2 linked regions of the Archangium violaceum genome follow. The protein of the gene in region 1 interacts with the protein of each later gene in a pairwise test. Links are inferred from orthologs where the notes say so. Each region holds a gene or a part of one and is shown on either strand. Other genes may lie near its edges.

Evidence for each region. Proteins that work in one complex are often made in the same cells at the same time.
Region 2: the proteins of JQX13_RS37165 (region 1) and bioB interact in binary tests that used the Escherichia coli proteins (3 or more experiments, as listed by UniProt). The link is inferred for Archangium violaceum from one-to-one orthologs.

Annotation. Positions count from the first base shown.
Region 1 is NZ_CP069338.1:8,742,009-8,745,813, reverse strand. The notes cover bases 378-3,355. They hold JQX13_RS37165 (class II glutamine amidotransferase), read left to right. Parts: upstream 378-1,434; coding sequence 1,435-2,277; downstream 2,278-3,355. Other genes in these bases: JQX13_RS37150 (LysR family transcriptional regulator), read right to left, coding at 3,184-3,355; JQX13_RS37155 (hypothetical protein), read right to left, coding at 2,660-3,094; JQX13_RS37160 (hypothetical protein), read right to left, coding at 2,312-2,572; hutI (imidazolonepropionase), read left to right, coding at 378-1,364. In the rest of the region: hutU (urocanate hydratase), read left to right, coding at 1-95; more of hutI, read left to right, coding at 99-377; more of JQX13_RS37150, read right to left, coding at 3,356-3,805.
Region 2 is NZ_CP069338.1:5,893,287-5,896,670, forward strand. What follows is about bases 414-3,384. They hold bioB (biotin synthase BioB), read left to right. Parts: upstream 414-1,368; coding sequence 1,369-2,400; downstream 2,401-3,384. Other genes in these bases: radA (DNA repair protein RadA), read right to left, coding at 414-731; JQX13_RS25305 (GlsB/YeaQ/YmgE family stress response membrane protein), read left to right, coding at 936-1,205; bioF (8-amino-7-oxononanoate synthase), read left to right, coding at 2,401-3,384. Outside these bases: more of radA, read right to left, coding at 1-413. UniProt on the Escherichia coli protein: Catalyzes the conversion of dethiobiotin (DTB) to biotin by the insertion of a sulfur atom into dethiobiotin via a radical-based mechanism.

The DNA of each region.
Region 1 (3,805 bases):
GCATGGGCGTGCTGCGCCATGCCGACGCTGGTTACCCCGAGGCCGTCGAGGTCGCCCGGACCCGCGGCGTGCGCATCCCCGGCATCACCGAGTGACGAATGGAAACCCTGGAGCTGTTGATCCGCAACACGTCCGAGGTGCTCACCGTGGAGGGCTCCCACCAGGAGCCCGCCGAGCAGGCCCTCACCCCGCGTCCCAACGCCTGCGTGGGCGTGCGCCGGGGGAAGGTCTGGTACGTGGGCTCCGAGGGCAGCCTGCCCAAGGGCGCGGTGGGCCCCTCCACCCGGGTGGTGGACGCCCACGGGCAGTTCGTGGGCCCCGGCTTCGTGGATCCGCACACCCACGCCGTCTTCGCGGGTGAGCGCGCGGCCGAGTTCGACCTGCGCTGCCAGGGTGCCACCTACCTGCAGATCGCCCAGGCCGGGGGCGGCATCGCCAACACCGTGCGCGCCACCCGCTTCGCCAGCGAGGAGGATCTCATCCGGCTCGCCCTGCCCCGGCTGCAGCTGATGCTGGAGTACGGCATCACCACCGCCGAGGTGAAGAGCGGCTACGGCCTGTCGCTCCAGGACGAGCTGAAGATGCTCCGGGTGGTGCAGCGGCTCTCCACGCTCCAGCCCCTGGAGTTGGTGCCCACGCTCATGTGCGCGCACGCGGTGCCCGAGGAGTACCGCGAGTGGCGCGAGGCCTACATGGATCTCTGCATCAAGGAGATCATCCCCGCGGTGGCCGAGCAGGGGCTGGCGCGCTTCTGCGACATCTTCGTCGAGGAGAGCGCCTTCAGCCACGCGGAGGCGCGCCGGATCCTCGGGGCCGCCACGAAGCTGGGGCTCAAGCCGCGGCTGCACGTGGACCAGCTCACCTCCTCGGGAGGCGCCGAACTGGCGGCCGAGCTGGGAGCCAGCACCGCGGACCACCTGGAGCACGTGAGCGACGCGGGCATCCGCGCCCTGGCGGACGCGGGCGTCACCGCCGTACTCGTCCCTACCTCCACCCTCTTCCTGCGCGTGCGGCCCTACGCCCCCGGGCGCAAGCTGCGCGACGCCGGCGTCAACGTGGCGCTCGGCACCAACCTCAACCCGGGCTCCGCCATGAGCGAGAACCTGCCGCTCACCCTGGGGCTCGCCTGCCTGGAGAACGGGCTGACGGCCGCGGAAGCCTACTGGGCCGCGACCCGAGGGGCCGCGCTCGCGCTTGGTTTGAACACATACGGCCGGATTACGGTGGGAGATCCGGCAAACATTGTCGTTTTTTCGTGTTCAAACTATCGCCATCTTCCCTATCACCTGGGAATCAATCACGCACGGATTGTCATTAAAGACGGCCATGTGGTGGTAGAAAACGAGCGGGCCCTCTGTTCATGACTTCAGGTGGACAGAGGGACGTGACGGAACTTCCCGTCTGGGCCGGTCGTTATCATCAAACAAGAAGACCATGTGCCGTCTCTTCGGCTTTCGTTCCTCTGTTCCCGCTGCGGTCCACCCGTCCCTCGTGACGGAGAAGAACTCGCTTCTCCAGCAGTCGAGGGAGCACAAGGATGGTTGGGGTATCGCCTCGTATGAGGCCGAGCAACCGCTCGTCGCCCATGGGCTCGGACCCGCGTACTGCGATCCCGACTTCGAGCGGGTGAGCAGCCGTGTGTCCTCCCGCACGGTGGTGGCGCACCTGCGCCTGGCCTCCGTGGGCGCGGTGGAGAAGCGCAACGCCCACCCGTTCAACTACGGCCGCTGGTGCTTCGTGCACAACGGCACGGTGAGCAACTTCGCCCGGCACCGTGCCACGGTGGAGTCCCTCATCCGCCCGGAGCTGCTGGCGAACATCCGGGGCGCCACGGACTCCGAGCGCTGCTTCTACCTGTTCCTCACGCGGCTGGAGAAGCGGCAGTCGCTCGAGGGGCCAGCAAGCGTGGAGACGGTCGCGTTCGCGCTGGCGGAGACGATGGAGCTGGTGTCGGCCATCACCGACGAGCCGGGGCAGGCGCCGCAGGAGCGCTCGTCGATGAACTTCCTCGTGACCAACGGGGACGTGATGGTGGCGACTCGGCGCAACCGGACGCTCTTCCTGTCGGACACGGCGCCCGAGACGGGCAAACGCCCGCACCGTCTGCACGGGGGTCCCCCGAAGCCGGGGACGCAGCTCGAGCAGTTCGTGCTCGCCAGCGAGCAGCTGTCGGGCGAGGACCACTGGCACGTCATCGACGAGGAGGACATCGTCGGCGTGGACAGCGGCCTCGTCCTGCACCGGTGGAAGGTGCAGGACCTGTGCACCCGGCCCTAAGCGCCCGGTGGAGGAGGCCGTGGGGGTCATGCCCTCACTGCCAGCTGCCCAGCGGACCACCGTAGGCACCGATGTCCTCGGGCGTCCCGTCACGGTCGAGCCCGAGGAGATCGAGGCATCCGGCATCGCGTAGCGGAGAGCCGGCCGCCGGGTGGAAGTTGCCTGATTCCGCCGACACGAAGAGCGGCTCCAACTCGATATTGCCGTCCTGACCGATCTCGAACCGGGGCGGCACCTGGTGGAGGGAACGACGGGAGCGGGGGTTGGCTCCTCGAGGGAAGATGGTTCGACGCAACCGGTCAGCACAGACCCACGAGCAGCGGAGCGGACAGCGGGGAGCGCACGTTCATGAGCCAGACCCCAAGCAATCACCAGACCAGCGTCAGCCCTTGCTGGGGGGCCCCAGGCTCGGCGCGCCCCAGTCGGTCACGGTGACGGGCACCGTCATGTCACCCTCCACCCGGAAGGAGTGACGCGGTGCCTGCGCTCCGTCCGCGGAGAGCTCGGGGCACCACGAGTCCTCCAGCCAGAGCTCGAACGAGACGTCCGCCTCGAGCGCGAGCCGCACCGAGCCCATGTAGTGCTCGCCCTGGCGGCGCAGGTGGAAACCCGGAGTCGCATCACCCCCGAGCGATGGGTCCGAGCCCACCACGGTGACGATCGCGTTGGCCGGGGTGTCCGAGGGCACCGTCACGTCGAAGGTGACGGTGGCGTGGGGATACTCCTGGGGAGGTGGCTCGATGGCGCCACACCCCACCAGCATCGCGCTGGCGAGCGGGACGAGCAGGAAGCACTTCGCTGCGTGGGAGAGGGTCATGGGCACAGGATAGACCCGGAGTGGATTCCCCCGGACAGCGAGTGGGGAGACGAGCCTTCCTCCGAACGGTCCCGGGGGAAGAGGAGGCCTTACGATGTTCGCCACCCGGCAACACCGCCTCGGAAGGTCTTTTCCAGCATCTCGACGAAGCGGCGCACCTTGGCCGGCACGTAGGGAGCGGGCGCATAGATGGCGAACACCCCGCGACCCACCGGGATGAAGCGTCCGAGGACGGCTTCGAGCCGCCCGGCCTCGAGATCCTCCTCGACGAGGTAGCGAGGCAGATCAGCGATCCCGAGGCCGGCGAGCGCGGCCTGTCGCAGGGCGTGGGTGTTGTTGACGTGCAACCGGCCCGAGACGCGAATGGGGGTGGTGTGCTCCGAGTCCTCCGAGGCGCGCAGGTGCCACGTCTCCACGGGCTGGCCCGCGACGAACACGATGCATTCATGGTTCGTGAGCTCGCCGGGCCGACGCGGGCGACCTGCCCGGGTGAGGTAGTCGGAGCTGGCGCAGAGCACGCGCCGATCATCACCGAGCCTGCGGGCCACGAAGGCCGGCGGCGGCTGGGACGTCATGCGGATGGCCACGTCGATGCCCTCCTCGACGAGATCGCTCCTCCGGTCCGAGAGCTCGACGTGAACCTTCACGGTGGGATACGCGCGCTGGAAGGCGAGCACCACCGGCATCACCTGGACCTGGCCGAGCACCGTC
Region 2 (3,384 bases), 2.8 Mb from region 1 along the record:
GGGTGGCCGCGCTCGCCCTCGAAGTAGAGGACCGTGTCCACCATGTGCTCCAGCACGCGCGGGCCCGCGATGGAGCCCTCCTTCGTCACGTGCCCCACCAGGAACGTGGGCACCCCGCTGCGCTTGGCGAAGGCCATGAAGCGCCCCGCCACCTCGCGCACCTGCGAGATGCTCCCCGGCGCGCTGCCCAGCTCCGGCAGGTACATGGTCTGGATGGAGTCCACCACCAGCGCCCGGGGCTTGAGGCCCTCGGCCACCGCCAGCACCCGGTCCGCGTCCGTCTCCGCGAAGAGGTGGATGGCCTCGCTCTCCACCCGCAGCCGCTCGGCCCGCATCTTCGTCTGCCGCAGCGACTCCTCGCCCGATACGTAGAGCACCGGGCCCCAGCGCCCCAGCCTGTCCAGCGCCGCCAGCAGCAGCGTGGACTTGCCGATGCCCGGGTCTCCTCCCAGCAGAACCAGCGAGCCGTCCACCACTCCACCTCCGAGCACCCGGTCGAACTCGGCGATGCCCGTGCGCCGGCGCTCCTCCTGCTCGCCGCTCACCTCGCGCAGCCGCACCGGCTTGGACGCCCCTCCCGAGGCCCCCCACGCCGGGCGCTTGTCGTCCACCTTCGCCTCGGTCTCCTCCACCAGCGAGCTCCACGCGCCGCAGTCGGGGCACTTCCCCAACCACTTCGCCGACTGGTACCCGCACGCCTGACACGTGTAGTGCGTCTTCGCCTTCGCCATGGAGCCTCTTGTCTAGCGCAGACCGGGCCCGTTTCCCCGCTTTCCCTCACGCCTGCCCACCCTCACGCCGCGTCCGTCCGGGGGGCGGGCGGCCAGGCGGGGGAGTAAACTCCGGGCCCCCGTCAAGTTGTGCTTCCGGGGAGGGCTCACCACGTTGCTCCCAACTGGGGCCGCACGTCGCGGCGCCCTGGAAGGGAGACGGAAATGAGCATCATCTGGTTCATCGTGGTGGGTCTGGTCGCGGGTCTGATCGCTCGGGCGCTTCTCCCGGGCCGGCAGTCGATGGGTCTGGTGGCGACGATGCTGCTGGGCATCGTGGGCTCGTTCGTGGGTGGCTTCATCGGCGCGCTCTTCTCTCCGAGCCGACGCATTCTCGACCTCAACCCCTCGGGCCTCATCATGTCCGTGGTAGGCGCCATCGTCGTCCTACTCCTGGTGGGCTGGGCGGGCCGAGGCCGTCGAATCCACGCCTGATGTCCGGGGCCCGGCAGGGGAGGGATGCGCGAAACCCGCGCTCCCACCCTCCGGGCCCCTCGTGTTTCGGGGGGGCCGGGAAGTCGTCAACCCGGCCTCGCTGCGTGGTTGACAAGGGCTGGCCATCCACGCACCGTGCGCGCTCCCACTTCCCGAGGAGCCCATGTCCGACTCCGCCGCCCACGACTTCCACGGTCACGCCCACTTCGCCACGCCGCCTCCGGGTGTCGTCGTCCGCCACGACTGGACGCTCGCCGAGGTGCGAGGTCTCTACGAGCTGCCCCTGCTGGAGCTCATCCACAAGGCGCAGACCGTCCACCGGGCCGTCTTCCAGGACAACAAGGTGCAGCTGTGCTCGCTGCTGTCCATCAAGACGGGCGGCTGCCCCGAGGACTGCGGCTACTGCCCCCAGGCCGCGCGCTACCACAAGGACACCGGCCTGGAGGCCGAGAAGCTCATGTCCGTGTCGTCCGTGCTGGACGCCGCCTCCAAGGCGCGCGCCGCCGGCGCCACCCGCTTCTGCATGGGCGCCGCCTGGCGCGAGGTGAAGGACGGGCCCCAGTTCGACAGCGTCCTGGAGATGGTCCGCGGCGTGAAGTCGCTCGGCATGGAGGCCTGTGCCACGCTCGGCATGCTCACCGAGAGCCAGGCCCGTCGCCTTCGCGAGGCCGGCCTCTCCGCCTACAACCACAACCTCGACACCTCCGAGGACAAGTACGGCGACATCATCTCCACCCGCACGTACCAGGATCGGCTCGACACCCTCGAGCGCGTGCGCAAGGCCGGCATCTCCGTGTGCTCCGGCGGCATCATCGGCATGGGTGAGTCCGTGGATGATCGCTGCAAGCTGCTGCTCACGCTCGCCAACCAGGAGGTCCACCCCGAGTCCGTGCCCATCAACGCGCTCGTCCCCGTGAAGGGCACCCCCCTGCAGCACCAGCAGCCCGTGCAGTCCGTGGAGATGGTCCGCACCATCGCCACCGCCCGCATCCTCATGCCCATGGCCATGGTCCGCCTGTCCGCCGGCCGCATGCAGATGAACGAGGAGGCCCAGCTGTTGTGCATGCTCGCGGGCGCCAACTCGCTCTTCTTCGGCGAGAAGCTGCTCACCACCGGCAACCCCGAGTACACCCAGGACATGGCCCTCCTCGCGAAGGCCGGTATTCGTCCCCTGGAACCGGATACGTCCCGGTAGATGGCTCCGGATACGCGATACCCTCACCCCGGCCCTCTCCCGGAGGGAGAGGGGGTTTGCACGGCCTGGGCACGGGCTGAGTTGGATTCTCTTGTCTCCCGGGGGTTGAAGCGGGTTCTGGAGCCGCTCGACTCTCCCCAGGGTCCGCTCGTGCGCGTGGGCGGCGAGACGTTCGTCAACTTCGCCTCCAATGACTACCTGGGCCTCGCAGCCTCTCCCTCCGTGCGCGCCGCCGCCGCCGCCGCCCTGGAAACCCAGGGGCTGGGCTCCGGGGCCAGCCGGCTCGTCGTGGGCGACACCTCCGTCCACCAGCGGCTGGAGACCCGGCTCGCTTCCTTCGAGCGCTCCGAGGCCGCCCTCCTGTTCAACTCGGGCTATGCGGCCAACGTCGGCACCCTCCAGGCCCTCGTCGGCCCCGAGGACGCCGTCTTCTCCGACTCCCTCAACCACGCCTCGCTCATCGACGGCTGCCGTCTCTCACGCGCCCGGGTCGTCGTCTATCCGCATGCCGATGTCGAGGCGCTGGAGCGGGCCCTGGCCGCGACTCCCGCCCGCCGCCGGCTCGTCGTCACCGACACCGTGTTCTCCATGGATGGGGACCATGCGCCCCTGCGGGAGATCGTTCGCGTCTGCCGGGCCCACGGTGCCGCGCTCCTCGTCGACGAGGCCCATGCCACCGGAGTCCTTGGTGCTCGCGGGGCGGGGTTGTGCGAGGAGCTCGGGCTCTGTGACGCCGTCGACGTGCGCATGGGCACCTTGAGCAAGTCGCTCGGCGGGTTGGGCGCGTACATCTGTGCGTCCCGTCCCGTGGTGGAGCTCGTGCTCAATCGCGCGCGGCCCCTCGTCTACTCGACGGCGCTCCCCGCCGCCCTGTGCGCCGCCGCCGAGGCCGCCGTGGACATCGTCGAGCACGATGACGCACTGCGCGCCCGGTTGTGGCGCAACATCCGGCGCTTCTCCGCGGGCCTGCGCTCACTCGGGTTC